Regions from separate parts of the Ferrimonas gelatinilytica genome, predicted to be linked through region 2. Evidence: predicted binding sites of a transcription regulator. Region 2 holds the regulator's gene; each other region holds the start of a gene.
The links. Region 2 encodes LexA, which represses DNA repair genes until DNA is damaged. Its sites were predicted from a motif close to TACTGTATNNNNATACAGTA; they were not measured.

Region 1 (7,396 bases), on a different contig from region 2:
CGGACCACAGAATCTTTCTGATTGTTGATGGTCTCTTTCGCTGCCGCGAGCTCTGCCTCCAACTCCGCGATACGCTGCACGTTAGGATCAACCTCTACCGCGTCCTGCTTCACCTCTTCGGCTTCCACCTCCGCGGCCTGCTCATTATTAATCTCTTCTTGATCCACTACTTTTTGCTGCTCGTCGCTCATCACAACTCCGCCAAACCACTTTATTCACGAAAACACTGAGCCTATTATGGGGACGAAATCTGCCACTTCAAGGCCCCTCTGGCCCGGAAAATCGATGACCAAAACCTTTCATACCATCGGCCTCATCGGCAAGCCCAACCACGAGGGCGCCAATCAGACCATAGAGTTACTCTACCACTGGCTTACGGGCCAGGGCTACGAGGTGCTGCTTGAGCAGCGGGTCGGAAAGCAGCTGGAGGATGTCGAAGCCCAGAACCTGCCCCTTAACGAGTTGGGGGAGCGATGCGACCTGGCCATTGTGGTCGGAGGTGACGGGAATATGCTCGGCGCTGCCCGGGTGCTCTCCCGGTACGATGTGGCGGTTATCGGGGTGAACCGGGGCAATCTCGGTTTCCTGACCGACCTGCCGCCGGATGGCTTCGAATCACCCTTGAGTAAAGTGCTGGATGGCGAATTTGACACCGAGCATCGCTTTTTGCTGCAGGCGGAGGTGTATCGTCACGGTGAACTCAAAGCCTCCAACAGCGCGGTCAATGAAGCGGTCCTCCACCCGGGGCGGGTCGCCAATATGATCGAGTTCGAGGTCTATATTGATGGGCAGTTCATGTACAGCCAGCGCGCGGATGGCATGATCGCCTCGACGCCGACCGGCTCCACCGCCTACGCCCTCTCCGCCGGCGGGGCAATCCTGACTCCGAATCTTAATGCCCTGATCCTGGTACCGATGTTCCCCCACTCCCTCTCCGGCCGCCCTATCGTTGTCGACGGCAACAGCGAAGTGAAGCTGATCGCCTCCCCCGAGATGGGTGATCGGCCGTTGGAGGTCAGCTGCGACGGTCATGTTACCCTTGCCGCCCTGCCCGGCGACGAGATCATCATCCGCAAAGCGGACCATGCCCTGCGCCTGATCCATCCCAAGGGACGCAACTACTTCGAAGTCCTGCGCAGCAAGCTAGGCTGGGGCAGCAAACTGTTCTAAACGGCTCCTCTTCCCCTCCTCTACGCCCAGATATAGGAGGCACATCCCTCTTTAATGACGCTCGTAAACCGTCGAACTTACCTCTTCCCTCCCTCATCAATCCGCGCTTTCAATAGCGGAGGCTTCCGACCCTCCCGGGGCCGATGAAATTTTCTTGCCGCCGGCCTTTACTGCACACACATTCCCCATATACTGTCTCCATATACAGTGTTTATTCATACAGTACTTCGACAAGGATGCAGTATGCTCACTCAGCTGACCGTCAGTCACTTTGCCATCGTGAAATTTTTGGAGCTGGATTTCTGCGCCGGGATGACCAGCATCACCGGGGAAACCGGAGCGGGTAAGTCCATTGCCATCGATGCCCTTGGCCTCTGTCTCGGCGGCCGTGGCGAAGCCAGCATGGTGCGTGCCGGCGCCGAACGTGCGGAACTCTCCGCACGCTTCGAGCTTTCCGCCATTCCGGCGGCACGCCAATGGCTGAAGGATAATGCCCTGGAGAACGATGAAGAGTGCATCCTGCGCCGCACCATCTCCACCGAGGGCCGCTCCCGGGCCTGGATCAACGGTCACCCGGTGCCCCTGGCACAGCTTAAGAGCCTGGGGGAACTGCTGGTCAGTATCCATGGTCAGCACGCCCACCACAGCATGCTCCATGGTGACGTGCAGTTGGACCTCCTGGATCAATACGCCGGACACCAACGACTTATCGATGACTGTCGCCGGGGCTATCAGCGCTGGAAGGAGATCGACAGCGCCATCGAGCGCCTGGAGCAGGCCCAGTCCCAGCGCCAGGCACGCGCTCAACTGCTTGAGTACCAGGTGCAGGAGCTGGACGAGTTTTCCCTACAGCCGGGCGAGTTCGAGCAGATCGAACTGGAGCATAAGCGCCTCGCCAACAGCGGCAGCCTGATGGAGCAGAGCCAACGTGCGCTTTACCTGCTGAGCGAGGGTGAGGACGTGTCGGTACAAAGTCTGCTGTCCCAAGCCATCAGCGAAGTGGAGTCGCTGCATGGAAATGACCCGAGCCTGAGTAACGTCCTGACCATGCTGCATGAGGGGATAATCCAGATCCAGGAGAGCAGCAACGAGCTGGATGCCTACCACAGTAAACTGGAGTTGGATCCGGAGCGCTTCCATGAGCTAGAGCAACGGCTATCCCGGGCCATGAGCCTGGCGCGCAAACACCAGGTTCCTCCCTCTGACCTCGCGGCGCACCACCAGTCCCTGGCGGATGAACTGGTCCAGATGGCCGGCGATGATGACCAATTGCAACAACTGCACAGAGAGCGACAACTGGCCCGGGAGGAGGTCAGCGCGGCGGCCCTCAAGCTGCACAAGAGCCGTCAACGCTACGCCAAGGAACTGGATAAGCTGGTGACCGCCAACATGAAAGCATTGGCGATGCCCCACGCCCGCTTCCAGATCGATCTTCAACATCAGCCTGAACGCCTCAGCGCCGAGGGGGCGGATCGCGTCCAGTTTATGGTTTGCACCAACCCGGGCCAGCCGATGCAGCCCTTGGCACGCACCGCATCCGGTGGTGAGCTGTCCCGAATCGGTCTGGCGATTCAGGTGATCACCGCTCGCAAGGTGGCCACGCCTACCTTAATCTTTGACGAGGTGGATGTGGGGATCTCCGGCCCCACCGCTGCGGTGGTGGGCAGGATGCTGCGTCAGTTGGGACAATCTACCCAGGTCTTCTGCGTCACTCATCTCCCCCAGGTCGCCGGTAACGGTCACCAGCACATGTTTGTTTCAAAACAGACCCAGGGGCGCAGTACGGAAACCCAGATGTTGCCTCTGCAGGGTGAAGCACGAATCGATGAACTGGCCCGTCTGCTGGGAGGCGATGTCATCACGGACAATACCCGCGCCAATGCCAGCGAGCTACTGGTGCACTGAACCCGGTAACGCGCTCGGTAGCGGATGGAAAGGCGCCGTTATCTCCTTGCCGTCCCAGGCACTGGCTGATGCCCTTTTTTTCCCGTGAAACCTTGAGGTATGATGCGCTCCTAAACAAAAAAGCAACGCAGAGAATAAAATGAAGCAGTTTCGGACGCTGGTATTGGCTGCGACCCTCACCACAGCGGTGTCAGGGTGTTCGGTCTTTGATTGGATGGTTTACAAGATCGACATTCCACAAGGGAACTTTATTGAGCAAGTTCAAGTAGATAAGCTGCGTGTAGGGATGACGCCGGAGCAGGTTGAGTTCGTCCTGGGACGTCCTGTGCTTCGTGACAGTTTCGCTTCCGACACCTGGTACTACGTGTATCAGTTTAAGAATGGCCGTACCAATGAATTGACCCGAAAAGAGCTGGTGGTCAACTTCACTGACGGCAAAGTCAGCACGCTCAAGGGAGATTATGAGGTCGGGGATGACTTCTATACCCCATTGGACGCCGGTCGCCCCTAAACACGGTTTTATCTCTAGTCATCTATTTCGGCCGACCCATCCAGTACGAATTTAACGAATAGAACACCCCTTCTGCCATACGGCAGAAGGGGTGTTGAGGGGGGATGAACAAACACCATCAGAATGCCTGAAGTGTTATCTATTTTCTGCCCTCATCGTGGGTAACGGTGACTGTCTTCTTTTCGGAAGTAACATTGCCAGCGTCGTCCTTGGCTTTGAATACGATTGTGTAGATACGATTATCAAGTAAACCTGATCGTTCGGCGCGCAGGAAGATGCGCCCGTCCTCCTTAATATCTATGTCCCGCGAAGTGTTACCATCTCCACGTTCGTTTTCGCTGTCGGCGCTAATTACCGCCTCCAACCAGACATCGGGTGAAGAGTCTTGATTGTCGCTTACTTGAATTTCTACGTCGATTTCTACCATTTATAGATGCCATGCCAGAATTTGGAGGTCGAGAAATGAAAAATGTAAACAAGGCCTTTGATGTGCTGAGAATAGTATTTATTATCCTTAGCCCAATACCGGCCGTCATGTTTAGTTGCTTATATCTATTGGTACAATCTGCGGAGGGATTTGGAGCATTTGGCGTAGCCCAGGTGCTGCTTGTACCAACCACTTTAAGTGTTGCAATGACTCTGGCAGGAGTTATCGTGGCCTTCTGGGCCAAGTACCTAGGCGAAAGGTTAATAGAACTAGTCTTAACAACTCTCTTATCCAGCTCTGTATTGATTTTCATATTCATTATCAAAGTTGTTTTGTGAAAACAGGTATTACTGGCGATACCATTCCTCGGTCATGATATGTCTTCCCGTTCTGCACTCAATGCTAGCATTCCGAGCTAAATACCTAACACAACTTTAAAAAATATAAACATTAACTTTGGACAAATAAAGATAAGAGACCTGCATAAAAAACATTAATAAAAAATAGGATGTATAGTGTTTCGATGTAAATATATGATTAATAAAGGTAGAGAACTGTGCCAGACAGGCTCCGCCTGTGCTCGAACCGACCAGCAAAGAATCTTTGCGAAATCATATAATCTGAGACACCAAATTATTATCAAAGCAGGCCTGGAAAGTTTAATTATTATGCGAACGTCATCGCACCTTGCTGCTTCGCACGAATTAGAGGTTGATTCGACGTACTGACTCACGCCTAACATGAGGAAGATGCTATTGAGGCAGGACTCATCGTCGATAAGAGAAACAGTAAGCGTCATTCGTTGGGACATACGGCCTCCATGCCGATCTTTTAGCTTTGTGGCACACAGCATCTTTACTATGCTTATTACTAAGTCCGCAATAGATATCAGGAAATTCGATATCAACAGTTTCCCACTTTCTCCGAAAGGACATGTAGAAAAGTGAATAACTCTAACGCCATATATATTCTTAGCAGGATACCTAGTGTGTGTAAGTTTTTAAGCGAATGCACCATAAATCTCGACACACCTAGCCGGGGCCAATTTGGTAAATGAATCACCCCGACTTTCATAGACGCATAAAATAAGGATTTTAAGTATCTATCAGACCTTGGCATTACAATTTTTAGGTATCTATAGGACCTTGGGTATTCCACTATGACCTTGCAGACTTTGAATACTTTACCCAGTTCCTCGACCAGATTGAGCAAGCAGAACTTGTGTTTGATGATTAGTTGTGCACTTTCGATCAAAGTTGGTAACCCTCTGTTTTTCCGAACGAAGTGTCTGATTAGGTCTGGTTCAATACTCTTTATCTAAAAAAACGCAGCCTCTCGGCTGCGTTTTTTCTATCGCTTTAAAGGCTACTGGTAAACCTACTGAGCAATCACATGAGCCTTGTATTCCCGGGTATCCAGCGTCAGCAGGAAGTGCTTCAACACGTCGTAACCCAGCAAGCCTTTCGTCTTAACCCCTTTCTGGATCCGGGTCCCGGTTAACACAGGATTAAGCTTCCTCAGGTTAGTGGCCTCCCCTTCCCCTGGGATCACCGTCTCAACCTGCTCCAGCTGGTAGGGGCCAAAGGTCACCAGCGGCATCGAGAACGCTTCCGCCACGGCGCTCTCGTTAACACCCGAGAGATGCTGCAGTTCCTTCTCTTCAGTCACCAACTCATGCTCCAGCGCAAACAGGCGATCCAGCAGGAGGCCACTGCTGGCTCCGGTGTCCAGTGTCAGCCAGACATCTTCGCGATTATCCAGCCGGACCTGAACAGCAGGCAGCGTCGAATTTCGCTCCTGCCGGATCGACAGGTTATCCCAATCCCCTTCAACCGCATCACGGGTCAGCAGTCGCATGCGCTGGTTGGGGTAGTCAAACTGAACAATGAACTCATCAAAGAAAGGCTTGCCGATCAGTACGGGTACACTGCTGTCGACCGAATAGAAACCCATCTTGGTATCGAAACCGAAGAGAGTGATGGGCACGCCGGACGCGGCCTTGGCGCGAGTTTTCCCATAAACGCCCGAGATGGTCATATTGGAAACGTTCAACTGCACCCCGGACTGCTCAGCCACTGCCTCAGAGATGAGATTTATCTCCGCTCCACTGTCGAGAATCGCCTCGACCTCAATGCCGTTTACAGTCATTGGTACATAGATGTGACCATTTTTGAGGGTAAAGTCGAGCCAGGGAGTGACAGCAGCGCTGGTCTGCGCCGTGAGCAGCAATAAGCCCAATGAGAGTATCCATACTTTCATTAGAAAGTTCCTTCTTTCTGGTTAACAACACGTTACAACACTACCTCGCTGCCACAAAAAAGGCGACCCTTTGACCGCCTTTGTGATGATGAAGCGGTGTCACCCGCGGCTGCCAGAAGAGTCTTTGGTTACTCGTCGTTGCGCAACGGATTGAGCTTGCCTCCAGTCACCCTATCCGCACGACCCTCCAGCTTGGCTTTCTCCGCACGACGCTTACGGACCTCCCGAGGATCCGCCAGCAGGGGGCGATAGATCTCGACCCTGTCCCCCGCTTTGAGCGGCTCGGTTAACTTTACCGTGCGACTGAAGATCCCGACTTTTTGGCTGCCAAGGTCGATCTCCGGATAGCGATCAAGGACACCGGACTGGTGGATCGCCTCCTCGACGGTGGCGCCTGTCGGCAACACCATCTTGGTTAGAAACGCTTTCTCTGGCAGCGCATACGCCACCTCAACCTGGATCTGGTCAGCCACCGTACACCTCTTTGGCTCGTGTAGAAAAAGAGTGGACCATCGATTGGGCCAGTTCGTTAAACACCCTGCCGAAGGCTTTCTCCACCAGGACATTGGCAAACTCAAACTGCAGCACCAGCTCGACCTTGCAGGCATCCTCGCGCAACTCGGTGAAGCGCCACACGCCCTCTAACTGTCGAAAGGGGCCGCTCTTCAACTTCATGGTGATACTGCGGTTGGCCTCCAGAGCATTCTCCGTGGTGAAGGTTTGGGCGATCCCCACCTTTTTCACTGATACCGAGGCGATCATGCGCGCATCTTCACGCTCATGTATCTCGCTGTCCACACAGCCGGGCAAGAACTGGGGGTAGGAGGCGACATCGTTGACCAAGTCGTACATCTGCGCGGCACTGAAACGCACCAATGCGCTTCGATTGATTTCTGGCATCTCACCCTCCCATCATTGATGGCCGCATTTTGCCATACCAGTGGCGATACCAAAATGGTTCGCGACAGGTATAATGCGCAGCCTATGGCAAAGAAAAACACGAAAAAATCCCAGCCGACGTCCTCCACTATCGCTCTTAACAAAAAAGCGAAACACGAATACAAGTTCCTGGAGAAGTTCGAGGCGGGTCTTGCCCTTCAGGGGTGGGAAGTCAAATCCATGCG
Region 2 (7,396 bases):
ATCGGAGGTCAACAGGAAACGCACCTTTCGATTGGTGGGCAGAACCAGGGGCTTATCCACTTCCAGCAGGTAGTTCTCGCCCTTAGCGGCTTGATTTTCTATCTGCGCTTTCGGCGTCGACAGCAGGCTGTAGAAGCCCACATCCTCACCGAAGTATTGGTAGTGCCACTTCCACTGGGAACCAGTGATCTGGATGGTGAGATCCGCATCGCTGGGATCTTCCATCGCGATCAAGGTACTGGTCGCGGGCACGGCCATACCGATGAGGATAAGGAAGGGCACCACGGTCCAGGCGATCTCCACCTTGGTGCTTTCATGGAAGTGGGCGGGAGTCGCACCTTTAGATTTGCGATGCCGGATCAGCGAGATAATCATCACGCCAAACACCACGAAGGCGATGGCACAGCAGATATAAAAGATGGTCATGTGCAGGCTGTAGACCTGCTGACTGATTTCGGTGACCCCCGGGGTCATATTCCAAAGCGAGGCTTTGGCCATGAAGGGCGTCGCCATCCATGGGGCCATCCAGGCCAACAGCTTGTACTTCACAGACGCTTCTCCTCTGAGCATTGCTTTCGCAACGTCCAGAAAGAGCTTGCACAGTACGACTCAGCCCTATGTCAGCTCCTTCCCCGAAATGGGCATGGGCATACGCGATAGAGCTGCGCAACATCTGCCTTTACTGCTGCCAAGTTTTCTAATTGAATTCGTAAGTTAAGCTACAGGCTGAGTAAAAGTTGATCAAGAACATCCTGCAGGCAGGGCGGAGAGTGTTTCAGTGAACCGGGTTGGCCAGGTGGAGGATCTCCCCACGCTCACCGTGAAACAGGTAAGCGGAGCAGTGGGCACGGCGTTGGACCAGCTGCAACCGACGCCGATCCCGCGCATCCAAAACCGGCAACCAGCCCAGCACCAGGGCGCAGGTCGCCCCTGTCAGGGCCTGCTCCAGGGCCCAGAGGGCCTCAACATCGTCGCTGCTACGGACACGCAGTACCCGGCGGCTGTCGACACCGGCCCGAGCCAGCGTGGCAGCCCAGTTTCCAGCGGGGGGATTGATCAGTACCACCCAGCCCTGCTGACCCGCAGCCTCAGCCGCTGCCGGCAGCACACGTTGGAGCCCGGCACCCGGGCTGTCATGACACTGGGTGTCCATAGCTGGCCAGGCACGACGCGAGCTCTGCCATAAACCGGGGTGATTGAAGCGCGTTCCCTGCTGCAATTTCATTATTGCCAGTCTCCATTGCGTACCACTCCGACGGCGAGGCCTTCGATGGTTAGCGGAGTCTCCTTGAGATCCACCACGATGGGGGCGTACTCCTCATTTTCCGCATGGAGATAGACCACATTGCCCCTCTTCTGGAAGCGTTTCACCGTCACTTCGTCGTCTCCAACCCGGGCCACCACCACCTGGCCGTTTCTTGCCTCACGGGTCTGGTGTACCGCCAGCAGGTCACCATCTAGGATCCCGATCTCCTTCATGGAGTCACCGCGAACCCGCAACAGGTAGCTGGCTTCCGGATGGAAGAGGCTGGGATCCATCTGGTAGTGCGATTCGACATGCTCCTGGGCCAGGATGGGTTCGCCGGCGGCGACCCGGCCAATCAGTGGCAGTCCCAGCTGCTCGGGTTCAGGTTCGTTAAAGAGGATTCGGATCCCGCGCGAGGTACCGGGGACAATCTCGATATACTCCTTACGAGCCAACGCCTTGAGGTGCTCCTCCGCGGCATTGGCACTGCGAAATCCCAGTTGCCGGGCGATCTCCGCCCGGGTTGGCGGCATCCCTGTGTCCTGCATATGTTGGCGGATAAGGTCAAAAACCTGCTCCTGTCGCGGCGTCAGCGGCTTCATGGCATTCCCTGTTTATTCGTACAGTAGAGATACTGTAATCATATACAGGTATCTGGTGATTTCAACACCATCCTCATCATAAGTATTAAAAAAGCGCTTCCAGAGGTCTGATCACTATGACTTTTTACCGCTTATCCGGGCCTCTTAAGCGCCAACCGCCCCTTGGCTGCTGCCAGCGTTTAGCTTTGGGTGTACACTCTGCGCCTACCGTTCTAAGCCCAAGAGAAGCAGACGCGTGAGCCACAAGACCCTCAAGCCCTGGCAGCAACCGATCAACTGGATGCAGAAGCTGTTGGTAAAAAGCAAACCTATCCCGGAAAACCCGGTGGAGGAGCTGGATCTCGATCTCAATCGGCCCTTGGTTTATGTCTTGCCTCATGACGCCTTTTCCGATCGTCTGGCCCTGCACGAATGCTGTCGGCGTCTTGGGCTGCCGAGCCCCTTCGCCCCCCTCACCATTAATGGTGAACCTGTCGCCCGGATGGTGGCGCTGGCGGAGGCTACCCCGCTCTTTGGTCGCGGCAACAGCACCGACTTCAAGGGCCAGTTCGAACGTCTGCTGGAACTTCACCGCCAGGATCCTGATCTCGATATTCAGGTGGTTCCGGTAAGCCTGTTGTGGGGCCGCAACCCCGGTAAAGAGGTCAGTGTCAGTGCGACCCTGCTCAACAAGCCCAACCCGACCTGGCTTCGCAAAACCGCCATCATCACCGTACTGGGCCGCGACAACTTTATCCGCTTCTCCCGCGCGGTCTCTCTGCGCTACATGGCCGATAATCACGGTACCGACAGCACCATCGCCAACAAGCTGGCCCGGGTCGCTCGGGTACACTTCGGCCGTCAGCGCACCGTGGCTACCGGCCCCCGGTTGCCGGATCGTCAGGCCCTGTTCCACAGCCTGCTGGCTGACGAGGCGATCAAGGAAGCGATCGCCGAAGAGGCGCGGAGCAAAAATATCAGCGAAGAGAAGGCTCGACAGCGGGCCCATGAGTACCTGGACGAGATCGCGGCCGACTACTCGGAAGGCCTGGTGCGTATCGGGGATCGTTTCCTGGGCTGGCTGTGGAACAAGCTGTATAAAGGGATCAACGTCCGCGGCGCCGAGCAGGTACGTCAACTGTCCCAGGATGGCCACGAGATCGTGTTCGTCCCGTGCCACCGCAGCCACATGGACTACCTGCTGCTCTCCTACGTAATTTACCAGCAGGGAATGGTGCCGCCGCACATCGCCGCCGGGGTCAATCTCAACTTCTGGCCCGCCGGACCCATTTTCCGCCGCGGTGGCGCCTTCTTCATCCGCCGCTCCTTCAAGGGCAACAAGCTCTACTCCACGGTGTTCCGTGAATACCTGGACCAACTGTTTAAGCGCGGCTACTCAGTGGAGTATTTCACCGAAGGCGGGCGCTCACGCACCGGGCGTCTGCTGCCCCCCAAGACCGGAATGATCGCCATGACGGTCAACTCAGTGCTGGGTGGACTCGAGCGGCCGGTGACCCTGGTCCCCGTTTACCTGGGATACGACCACGTGATGGAGGTGACCTCCTACCACAAGGAGCTGGCCGGCAAGAAAAAGGAGAAGGAGAACGCCTGGCAGGTGTTCTCTGCCCTGCGTAAACTGCGCAACTACGGTCAGGGCTACGTTAACTTCGGCGAGCCGATCACCATTCACCAGTTCCTCAATCAAGCCAATCCCGACTGGCGGGAGGAGCAGAAGCGTGGCGAAGGCCGCCAGTCCTGGCTCACGCCGACGGTCAACCTGTTGGCCAATAAACTGATGTGCAACATCAATGACGCCGCTGCCGCCTCCGCCATGACCCTCACCGCCAGCGTGCTGTTGGCCACAGAGCAGCACGCCATGGAGCGCCATGCCCTGGAGCAGCAGTTGGACCTTTACCTGGACCTGCTCCGCGCGGTGCCCTACACCGCCCGCACCACAGTGCCAGAGGGGGATGGCAAGGCGGTGCTGCAGATGGTGCTTGACCTGAATAAGTTCGACGTCAGCCGAGATCACATGGGTGAAATCATCAGCATCCATAGTGGCACCGCCGTCTCCATGACCTACTACCGGAATAACAGTCTCCATCTGCTGGTTCTGCCTGCCCTGATCGCCGCCCTGCTGCTGCGCGGAGGCTGTCACTCCAAGGAGTCACTGATCGAACATATCCGGGCCCTCTACCCGCTGTTGCAGGCTGAGCTGTTCATGGGCCTCGACCTTGACGATGTCGAGCGTCAGGTCGAAGGGCTGATCAACGAACTGGTGATGCACGACTTGCTGGAGCCCTGCGACAAAGGGCTGCAGCCCAGCCACGCCCATCGAGCGGTGCTCTGTAATCTGGCGGACCTTATCCAGGAAACGATCCAGCGCTACGCCATCGTCCTGTCGCGGTTGCAGAGTGAACCGGGGATCGAGCGGGGGGCGCTGGAGAAGGACAGCATCGCCCTGGCGGAGCGAATGTCCCGGCTGCATGGGATCAGTGCGCCGGAGTTCTTCGATAAGAAGGTGTTCACGACTCTCACATCGAAACTGAAAACCATGGGAATGTTGGGAGAGGATGCCGATACCGAACAGGTCAAGGCGCTGTATCAGATTGTGATGCCACTGCTGACCCCGACCATTCAGAACACCCTGAGCCGAACGCAGTAAGCTCCGCGGTCCATTGAGGGGGCGCACGCGCCCCCTTTTGTTTGAGCGACAATTTCCATGAATCACACTGCGGCAGTGCTGCCACCCAACGACGTCCTGCGATTAAGACAAGAGCGCCTGGCTCTCACCACCCGCCCCTTCAATGCCCGGGGGGCTACCGTGGATCGCTGTCCACGCTGCCTTATCGCACGCACCCATTGCTGTTGCCCCTGGGCAAGGCCTGGCCAGAGCCCGTTGCAGTTTGTGCTGCTGATGCATCACAAGGAGCCGATGAAGCCTACCAATACCGGGCGCCTGATCGCAGAAATTTTACCGGAGACCCGGGCATTCTGCTGGGATCGCACCGAGCCGGACCCCGCGCTGCTAGCGCTTCTGGCGAACCCTCGTTACCGGTCGATCATCGTCTTTCCCGCCAGCCATGCCGAGCCGGAGCAGGTCATCCAACAGATTCCGGCAACGACCGATCACCGGCAGCCGCTAATGATCCTGCTCGATGGCACCTGGAAACAGGCCCGCCGCATGTTTCAAAGCGACTACCTGGCGTCCTTACCGGTGCTTTCCATCGCCCCGGAGGCGGCCAGTCAGTACCGGCTGCGCAGTGCCGCCCATCCGCACCAACTGGCCACCGCCGAGGTCGCCGCCCAGGTCCTGGCGATTGCCGGCGACCAGCGCAATGCCCAAGCCCTTGATGCCTTTTTCCAGGTATTCGCCCGACGCTACGAAGCCGGCAAGCGTCAGCGACCGGTTTGCAGCCACGGGGAGCCCTTTACCTTTCTCGAACAGCTTCAGCCCTGAAAGGGGAAAATGCGCACTGAGAAGCACCCTGAGACTACCGCCCGGTTTCACTCAAGTTCATAGCCCTATAGATGGCCTGCATAAAAGGTTATCCACATCCGCGCCGGATCCGGGAAGTCACGATTTAGCCACAGAACAACGCTGGAGCAGCCAGCGATAGCCACAATCGCGCGGAAAAACACCCACTTCCGACTTAAAGTTGAGCAATCTTGCGCAACCTTCGGGTTTTCATGCTGATTTCATAGTGACCCCGGAACTGCTACTGGACGGTTTGGTTCAGTCAACGGGGCAAACAGCGGCTCCACAGTGATCAAAATGACAGCAATCTGTTCACTGGGTGCCGATCCCCCCAGGGCCGCTGCTGCGAGGCCTTACTCGGGTTTTCAACACAGTTATCCACAAGGCGTGATCGTCCTCACATCGCCCTCGTTTGAACTACGCTTAGTCTCTCTTTTTACTGCCGGAGTTGCCCGATGCCCCGCCCTGTCGTCGTCTTGATCATGACCCTGCTACTGCCACTATCGGTGGTGCAAAGCCAAGCGGCAGCGAGCCCCCAATCTCAGCCCTCCGCCGAGGCTGACGCCAGTCAAATTCGGGCCGCCGCCCCCAACGCCCCCGACCAGCAAACCCAGGAGAGAGAAGAGAACAAGCCGGAGTCTCTTTCAGAGCTCCCCCCAGAACACTGGCTGCAACAAGCGCAACAGGCGCTGGTTCCCTTTACACAATCCGTGCTAGAGGGCGCCACCCGCAGAGGCTCCGCACTCTGTCAGGCGGGAAATCGACTGGGCATAGCCGGGTACGGTAGGGCGAGCGAGTGGACGCTGGCCCATTACGACGAACTGGTGATCTGGATGGATGCCCTCTATGACCAATCGGTGTTGATGGCGGCAGGTTGGGTGGGCGAAATGAAGCAGCAATTGGACGACGAAGTCGCGAATATTCAACAGCAGAGTAAAGCCAACCCGGTGACGCCCTCTGAGCAGCCTGCGTCCAACCTCCAACCTCACCGGAACCAAGAGATCCCAGCGCAACCGGACACCAAGTCCCAGCCGACTCAGTCGCAACAGAATCCGAGCTAAGGCTAAAGTTGTACCGGCAAAAAAGCTGGAACGCCCTCCTTCATAGGAGGGCGTTGTTTTTGCCACAAACCGTCCGACGTCGGACAGCGAGACTCAATCCAGGTTAGACAACCGCTTCTTCTGCTCCAGTGTCAGCTCCGTTGCGGGCTTGGCATCGGCGATACTGTCGGCGACTTCGTAGGCTCTTTGCACTGCGGGCCGGGCTCCCATCCGCTCCAACCAGATCGCCATATTGGGAAACTGCCCGATATCCTGCCCCTGTCCCTCCCAATGCTTGGCCCAGGGAAAGATCGCCATGTCGGCAATGGAGTACTCACCGGCAACATAGTCCCGCCCGTTGAGCTGTCGGTCCAACACGCCATAGAGTCGCCCTGTCTCCTTGATATAACGCTGCTGCGCATAGGGAATGGTCTCAGGGGCATAATGATTGAAATGATGGTTCTGACCGGCCATCGGTCCCAGTCCGCCCATCTGCCAGTGCAGCCACTGCAGAACCTCTGTCCTCGGCCGCGGCGCCTGGGGAAGAAACTGGCCCACTTTATCCGCCAAGTACTCCAGGATGGCACCAGACTCAAATACGGACAGCTTGCCCCCACTATCTGCGGGGGCATGATCCACAATAGCGGGCATCCGGTTGTTAGGGGCAATGGCCAGGAACTCCGGCTTGAACTGGTCGCCAGTGCCGATGTTGACGGGAATTATCCGATACTCCAACCCAGCCTCTTCGAGAAAAATGGTGATTTTGTGGCCGTTAGGGGTTGGCCAGTAGTGAAGGTCGATCATTTTTGGCTCCGAATTTAAGGGCGGTTGTTGGTTGCCTGATGGCTAAAAGCTTAAACGAAGCAGAGCGCTATGACGATCAGCACAGCAGGCGCTACCCATAGGATCCGGCGAGCCCGCCAGAGGGGTCATAAAATCTCTTAAGGAAAGAATAAGCCTCGAAAATAAAAGGTAATTTTTTCGAGTAATGTGGAAACACATCATTTACTCTGAGGTGAGTACAACCACCAGGAGGATAGATGATGAAACG
Region 3 (7,396 bases), on a different contig from region 2:
GATCGCCTTGCCTTCCCGGCAGAGAAACCCCCTCTTAAACAGCAGCTCCAGGATCCCCGCCCGGGTCGCCTCGGTGCCCAGACCATCGGTTTCACGCAGGATCCCCTTGAGGGCCGGATCCTGGACAAAGCGGGCAATGCCGGTCATCGCCTGCAACAGGGTGGCCTCGGTGAAAGCTTTGGGCGGCTCCGTCATGCAATCTTTGATCTCGCTGCCACTGCAAATGAGCGTCTCCCCCTCAACCAATGAGGGCAACGTCTGGCCGGTCTCCTCCTGCTCCGCTGGCGGGCTTTTTCCCAGCAGGGCGCGCCAGCCTGCAACCTTAAGTCGTCGGCCCTTGGCCACGAACTCGCCTCCGGCGATCTCAAACACCAGGTGCGCATGAGCAAAGCGGGCCGCAGGATAAAACTGCATCAGGTACTGACGGGCGATCAGCCCATACACCTTGGCCTCACTGGCGGAGAGGGCCTTTGTCGAAGCCCGCTTAGCGGTGGGGATGATGGCGTGGTGGGCCGTCACCTTGGCATCGTTCCAGCAGCGGCCACGCAGTGACAGGTCGGCACCGGACGCCGCCTCTGTCAATGGCGGGTGGTTCTGAGCGATGGCGGACACCACCGACGGCGCTTCGGCCCTGTGGTCCTTGGGCAGGTAGCGACAGTCCGAACGAGGGTAGGTGATCAGCTTGTGGCCCTCGTACAGCTTCTGGGCACAGGCAAGCACCTCGCTGGCGGAGAGCCCGTAGCGTTTGGCCGCATCGATCTGCAGCGCCGACAATGAATAGGGCAGCGGCGCCCCCTGGGACTTCTCCTCGTAGCTGGCCGTCACCACCTTGGCGGGCTGATCCTGGATACGCCCCGCAACGTGCTCCGCCAGCTTGCGGGCCAGCAGGCGACCATCCTCGTCCAGCCAGGCGGCGCAGGCATCGCTGGGCTGCCAACGAGCCCGTATGGGCCCCTCTTCATGGGCGATCAGGGCATCAAGCTGGTAAAAGGGCCGTGGTACGAAGGCCTCGCTCTCGGCATCGCGCCGAACCACCAGGCCCAGCACCGGCGTTTGCACCCGCCCCACGGATAACACCCCGGTGTATCCGGCCCTCCGCCCCAGCAGCGTGAACGCCCGGGAGAGATTCATACCGTAAAGCCAGTCGGCACGGCTGCGGGCCAGCGCCGAGACCGACAGTGGAATGTAATCCCGGTTCGGCTTGAGCTTACCCAGGGCGCGACGCACCGCGTCGGGGTTGAGATCGGCAATCAGCAGCCTCTGGGTGGCGGCTTTACGCTCGGCGCTCACACCCAGGTGATCGATCACCTCGTCCACCAGCAGTTGCCCTTCGCGATCCGGGTCCCCGGCATGAACCAGGGTGCCCGCCTGCTTGAGCAGTTTGCGGATCACCGCCAACTGCTTCCCCATGCCACGGCGTGCCTTGAGCTGCCACTGGCTCACCTGGATCGGCAGATCCTCCATTCGCCACTGCTGATACTTGGCGTCATACTCCTGGGGTTCCACCTGCTCAAGCAGGTGGCCGACACACCAGGTGACGCAGTCGCCATTACCCACTTCGATATAACCCTCATGCGGACGATGGGGCTTGGGCAGGACCGCCGCTATGGCGCGTCCGAGGCTGGGTTTTTCTGCAATATAAAGATGTTCCATGGCGGGAGCCGCGACAAGTGTTAAAAGCAGAGTACCCAAGGCGTTGGTGACTGGCAACAAAAAGCCTGTACTTATGTACAGGCTTTTGGGAGATAAAGCCGCCGCGCGGGGCGGGGCCTCGTTAAGCCCGCGGCGCGCCTACTCGGGCACCATCCACTCCAGCCGGAAGCGAGCCTGGGGAGACTGCGCCAGGGTCTGGGTCAACCAGGGCAACAGCGTTTGCATCTGCTGCTCCAAGGTCCACGGCGGGTTGATCACGATCATTCCCGAGCCGGTCATTCCCCGCTCGTTGCTGTCCGAACGCACGCAGAGCTCTATCTGCAGGATCTTACGTACACCGGATTGCTTCAGCTGCCGTTCGATAAAATCGACATCCTGCCGATACACCACCGGATACCAGATGGCGTAGGTACCTGTGGCCCAGCGCTTGATCCCCGCCAACACCCCTTTCACCAGATCCCGGTATTCATCCTTGAGCTCGTAGGGCGGGTCGATCAATACCACACCGCGGCGCTCCTGCGGGGGAAGGCTGGCCTTCAAACGCTGGTAGCCATCCTCCTTGAAGATCCGAGCACGCCGATCGCCACTAAACTCCTGCATCAGTCTCGGGTGATCGCTTGGATGCAGTTCGGTCAAGACCAACCTGTCCTGCTCCCGCAACAGGCGCTGAGCGAGCAGAGGACTGCCCGGGTAGTAGCGCAGATCGCCATTGGGGTTCAACGCTTTTACCGCCTTGAGGTAGGGGTGCAGCGGTTCCGGGCAGTCCTGCTGCCACAAACGCCCTATCCCGTCGACATACTCCCCCGTCTTTTCGGCGTGGGCATCTTTGAGATCGTAACGGCCCGCACCGGAGTGGGTGTCGTGGTAAATGAAAGGCTTGGGTTTGGCTTTGAGCGCCTCGAGGATCAGTGCCTGAACACTGTGCTTAAGCACATCGGCATGGTTGCCCGCATGGTAACTGTGACGGTAGGAGAGCATGGATAAACTCGTGAAGAAAAGTTGCGCCTATTATCGCCCAAGCACGGGGAAAAAACCGCTTCCCGATAGCGCTTGGGGTGAGCAAAGGCCGTGGCTCGACACAAAAAAGCCCGAAGCAGTGCTTCGGGCTTCTCAAAGAGCTGAGGCCTATTTGCCGTCGGCACGGCTCATGAACTTCCCTTCGGCGGTGTTGATCTTGATCTTTTCACCGTTGGAGATGTATTCCGGCACCTGAACCACCAGCCCCGTGGTCAGGGTCGCGGGTTTGGTCCGGGAGGTCGCCGAGGCGCCCTTGATAGAAGGGTCGGTCTCGACGATCTCCAGTTCCACGGTGGAGGGCAGTTCAATCGCCACCGGCATCTCATTCACCGTCAGTACCTGCAGGCCCTGGGTCTCCTCGGTGATGTAGAGCAGCTCCTCGGCGATGCTCACCTTGCTGAAATTGAACGGGGTGTAGTCTTCGTTATCCATGAACACATACTCGTCCCCATCCACGTAGGAGAAGCTGACCTGCCGTCGACTAAAATCCGCCAGGGTGATCATCTCCTCCGCCTTGAAGCTCTCGTCCGCCTTGGCGCCGGTGGCCACGTCATAGAGGCGCATCCGGTAGAGACTGGCACCGGCACGACCACTGGGGGTCAGCTTGCTGATCTCTTTAACAAAATACACTTTGCCGTTGTGTTCAATGACGGCATTTTTCTTTACTTCACTGGCCTTTGGCATGCTTAAAACGTCCGGTTAGCGTGTTTGCAAGCAAACTACCATTTAATCAGTTTTAGGCAAGTCCCATCGGAGCGTTCTGTAGCCACATGAAAAGGGCAACGGCAGGAAGCCATCGCCATTCAAAATTAGGACTTGGGGCCGGGAGGTTGGGCCAAGCGATCCGCCAGTTTATCGATGGCCTTATCGACCAGGGGGCTTACGACGGGCACCAGCAGTGCGGAAACAATCAGGCAGGTCAAAATCATTCAGTGGTCATGCCAGCATCCTGCCGACCCTCTCTTCTCATACTTTAGTCTAATAGGTTAGCAGCCTGACGGCTGAGGCTTATCAATCGTCCTGACGAACGCGGCGCTGTGGCAACCGGGGAGCCGCCGTAAACGCCCAAAGCAAACGGGCACCGGGACGGACCAGACGCACCACGGGAATGGCCAACAGGGCCAGTAAAAACGCTTCGATCATCCAGGAACTCCTCACCACCGACAGAAAAGCCGGCTCCTAAGAGCCGGCGGCGCGCATCCTAACAGCCCCTGGTGAAAAAACAAACGGATCCACATCACAGTTTCCCCTCCCATCGAAGCAGATTTCCGAAAACTGCTGTTTATAAGACAAAGTTTTCCTGAACTTAATCCGAATGAGCCTTTGCCTAACGGCGGCACAGGCTTTTCTCTTAATCCTTTGTACGCCATTCAACTCGCGCCCTGGCGCAAAGCCAGGCCAGACCGCTATTCATACATTTATTAACAATTCGTTGAGCGTTATCCCCTCAAAACCCCATGCCAGCTTCATATAATGGTGCCTGCCGTGTGAGGTAACGCATTACAGAACCTTCACACAGGTCCCCTTGGTTTCTCTTCCTCTGTGGGCACCCGAACGGGTGCTTTTTTTTTTGCGCTTTTCATCTCCTGCTCAAGCCCCTCGCCCACATCCATATAAACTGAAGATAATCTTCGTTTCGCAACCGGTGAGGAAAGCCGATGGGCAACGCATCTCGACAAGGGTCGCTCAAGCCCCCTCCCAGCCTGACCGAGGTGGTGACCCGCACCCGGGCCTCACTGCACCGGCAGCCCCGTTACGATGTGATCGTCATTGGCGGGGGGATCACCGGAGCCGGGATCGCCCGGGAGAGTGCCCGACGTGGCTGGCGCACCCTCCTGCTGGAGCGGGATGATTTTGCCGGCGGCACCTCCAGCGTCAGCTCCAAGATGGTCCATGGCGGCCTGCGCTACCTGGCCCAGGGCCAGTGGCGCCTGACCCGGGAGGCCGCACAGCAAAGGGAGGCTCTGGTACACCGATGGCCGGATCTCATCACCCCCACGCCTTACTACTACCTCTACCAGCCCAACGACTGGCGCCAGAGGATAGCCTTACCCATCTGCCTGATGCTGTACCACTGGCTCTCAGGGGCCCCCTCCCACCATCGACCCAGCCACCATGATGCCGAAGCTCTGCGTGGGCGCTTCGCACCACTGGCGCTGCCTGACCATTCGCAGGCATGGCAATACTATGACGCCCTGTGCGACGACAGCGCCCTGGTCCTACGTACGCTCCAGGAAGCAGCGGTGCATGGTGCAGAACTCAGCCACTACACACCGGTAACGGGCCTACTACGCCGGCAGGGAAACGTATGTGGTGTTTGCGTACGAATCGCGGAGCAGGAGAAGCCATTAGAAGCGTCGATGGTGATCAACGCCACCGGCGTGTGGGCGGATGCTCTGGCTCCACTGCCGCCGGGTTGCCGACTGCGGCCCCTTCGTGGCAGCCACCTGATGTTCCACCGCCGGGATCTCCCCCTGGCGGCGGCCCTGACGCTACATCATCCCAAGGATAATCGGGTGGTGTTCTGTTACCCCTGGAGGGGCCACAGCGTCATCGGCACCACAGATCTGGATCACCTGGCGGATAAGTCAGAGCCCGCCCGCATGAGTTCCGCCGAGCGTGATTACCTGATGGCCCTGCTGCCACAGTTGGGCCTGAAGACTGATCTTCCGGTGCTGGCCAGCTGGTCCGGACTCAGGCCCATCTTGCAACCGCTCAACACCAAACAGACCCCCTCTTCCGCCAGCCGCGAGCACCTGGTGTGGGAGGAGTCGGGTCTGGTCAACATCACCGGCGGGAAACTGACCACCTTCGTCCCCATGGCCGACGAGACCCTCGCCCTGGCCGAGTCTCAGGGACGGCTGCCTGCGGCCCGGCCAGCAGAGGACCAGGTCCTGGGTCCTCCACGGCTGGAACCGGGCACCGCCATCGGTGACAGTGACATCCAGGATTCCACCCTGAGCTACTGGGCAGAACACGGCGCCATCGTTCAGTTGGCGGATCTGCTGGTGCGTCGTACCCGGCTGGCCTGGACGCTCGGCCCGGATTTAGAACGGTTTCAAGGCCCGATACGAACCGCTTGTCAAAAACAGCTGGGGTGGTCCGACTCCCACTGGCAGGCTCAGTGGCAGGGGATGCTGGCCCAATCCTGCTCAGCAGAATACGCCGCGTCCGAAACTGGGCCCATGACACTCTCGCGGTAAGCCATCACGGGCTAACCGGGTCGAAGCGCAGCAGCAGGAATCGATGCTGAGGCGTACGCTCAGCCGCCTCTCCCTTACGCCACCAAGAGATTACGCCCGATGAATCGCCTGCTGACGGTCCCGGCGCTCTGCGTCCGGGTCTTCCACACTGGGGGTCTGCGCGATCTGAGCCTGGTAGGAAAGGGGCAAGCCCAGCTCTCTGGCGCCCTGCAGCACATGGGCCTGGTACCAGTCAAAGGGTTGTAAGCTGAAGTCATGTCGCGTCGCGACGTAGAGAAACGCTGTGGGCGCCCCCTCCCCCGGGAGTAGCAGGGAGCGGTGACAATATCCCTGCCCCACCCCTTCAATGCGATCCAGGGTCGCCTTGGCCAGATCATCGATCCAGTAGAGGGCACCCCAGAGCCGGTGGCGAGGGTCGCCGGTATAGAAGGCATCGCATTTCCCGCTGCCATCCTGGCCGACCTTGTGAAAACGCAACTGGTATCCGGCCAGAGCCAGGGCGCCAAGCCGCCGCGCGCCGGCCACCCGGGCAGCGAGCCGACGGCTGGACATGTTTGAGCCGTACGCGTAGTAATACATCTCTTCTCCATCCACATGTTCCTGTCCAGCGTAACAAACAGCCGCCAGGACAAACAAAGTTGTTGCCAACATGCAACCCGACCGATATAGTCTCTCCTCCTTCCTATCCCAACAGGGATCTGGCAGCGCCCTCCCGGCGCGGCCCATGCCAAACGGCATGGAGAATGAGCAAGCTGAATTAACGCAAGACGATGCGCCACAAGGGTGATGTGCGCGCCCATCTGACCAACCTCGATTCCTCTCTAGAGCGTTTTAAGACCCTTCGTCGTACGGTAACTCGGCTTATTTAACCCTATGCTCAATGCACTGCGTTTGAGCCTGATTAAGTGAGTTTTATATGACCGTAACCATTAACGGTGCCACCGTGACCATCGCGTACCCGGTGCACTCCATCTCGGTACACAAGAACCGGGTCGCCTTCGAAGATGCCCAGGGCGGCAAGCATGCGGAACTGAACAGCGCCCAGCAGCGCCGTGATTTCATCGACCTGCTAACCCATAACTGAGTCCTGAAACGCCCGCCGCCCCGCCACGCTTTATCATGGGAATCCTGCCCGGTAACCGGATCGGAATCGCGGCAGGGGGGCACGAGGCCTGATATACTGCCGCCAATTTCATACCGAGGTACCCGCCATGAGCGCCGACAACATTAAAAGTTTTTACAGCCAGAACAGCGAGCAACGCTACGACCTCGTGATTGCTCAAGCCAAGGCCCAGGGCAATCTATGGACGCTGGCTGACGACCAGGGATGCGTCATCGTTGAATCCGGCAAGGATGAGCAGTGTCTGGTGGTTTGGCATGACGAAGCGATCGCCCAGGACTGGGCTCAGAACGACTTCGACGGCTGCCGTCCCCTGGCGATCACCCTGGACGACTTCATCGCCAAGTGGGCCCCCGGTATGACCCAGGATGGCTTTGATGTGGCCGTTGCTCCCAGCCTCGCC

Region 1: recN (DNA repair protein RecN) is a predicted target of LexA. The motif match lies at 1,376-1,395, and genes of this name have one in related genera.
Region 3: ABD997_RS04785 (DNA topoisomerase III) is a predicted target of LexA. The motif match lies at 1,717-1,736, and genes of this name have one in related genera.

Annotation. Positions count from the first base shown of each region.
Region 1 covers NZ_BAABLF010000001.1:165,273-172,668, forward strand. Annotated here, with positions in the region: gene grpE (nucleotide exchange factor GrpE) at 1-191, opposite strand, end outside; gene nadK (NAD(+) kinase) at 286-1,170, shown strand; gene recN (DNA repair protein RecN) at 1,414-3,075, shown strand; gene ABD997_RS00820 (outer membrane protein assembly factor BamE) at 3,215-3,586, shown strand; gene ABD997_RS00825 (hypothetical protein) at 3,726-4,013, opposite strand; gene ABD997_RS00830 (hypothetical protein) at 4,049-4,351, shown strand; gene ABD997_RS00835 (aspartyl protease family protein) at 5,391-6,272, opposite strand; gene ABD997_RS00840 (RnfH family protein) at 6,401-6,745, opposite strand; gene ABD997_RS00845 (SRPBCC family protein) at 6,738-7,172, opposite strand; gene smpB (SsrA-binding protein SmpB) at 7,257-7,396, shown strand, end outside.
Region 2 covers NZ_BAABLF010000014.1:139,576-146,971, reverse strand. Annotated here, with positions in the region: gene coxB (cytochrome c oxidase subunit II) at 1-549, opposite strand, end outside; gene ABD997_RS11815 (hypothetical protein) at 776-1,225, opposite strand; gene lexA (transcriptional repressor LexA) at 1,225-1,848, opposite strand; gene plsB (glycerol-3-phosphate 1-O-acyltransferase PlsB) at 2,084-4,492, shown strand; gene ABD997_RS11800 (tRNA-uridine aminocarboxypropyltransferase) at 4,550-5,287, shown strand; gene ABD997_RS11795 (hypothetical protein) at 5,761-6,366, shown strand; gene ABD997_RS11790 (glutathione S-transferase N-terminal domain-containing protein) at 6,460-7,149, opposite strand; gene ABD997_RS11785 (hypothetical protein) at 7,386-7,396, shown strand, end outside.
Region 3 covers NZ_BAABLF010000005.1:524,112-531,507, forward strand. Annotated here, with positions in the region: gene ABD997_RS04785 (DNA topoisomerase III) at 1-1,653, opposite strand, end outside; gene ABD997_RS04790 (23S rRNA (adenine(2030)-N(6))-methyltransferase RlmJ) at 1,792-2,631, opposite strand; gene efpL (elongation factor P-like protein EfpL) at 2,779-3,354, opposite strand; gene ABD997_RS04800 (hypothetical protein) at 3,682-3,813, opposite strand; gene ABD997_RS04805 (glycerol-3-phosphate dehydrogenase/oxidase) at 4,329-5,873, shown strand; gene ABD997_RS04810 (gamma-glutamylcyclotransferase family protein) at 5,964-6,452, opposite strand; gene ABD997_RS04815 (hypothetical protein) at 6,790-6,957, shown strand; gene ABD997_RS04820 (DUF2750 domain-containing protein) at 7,085-7,396, shown strand, end outside.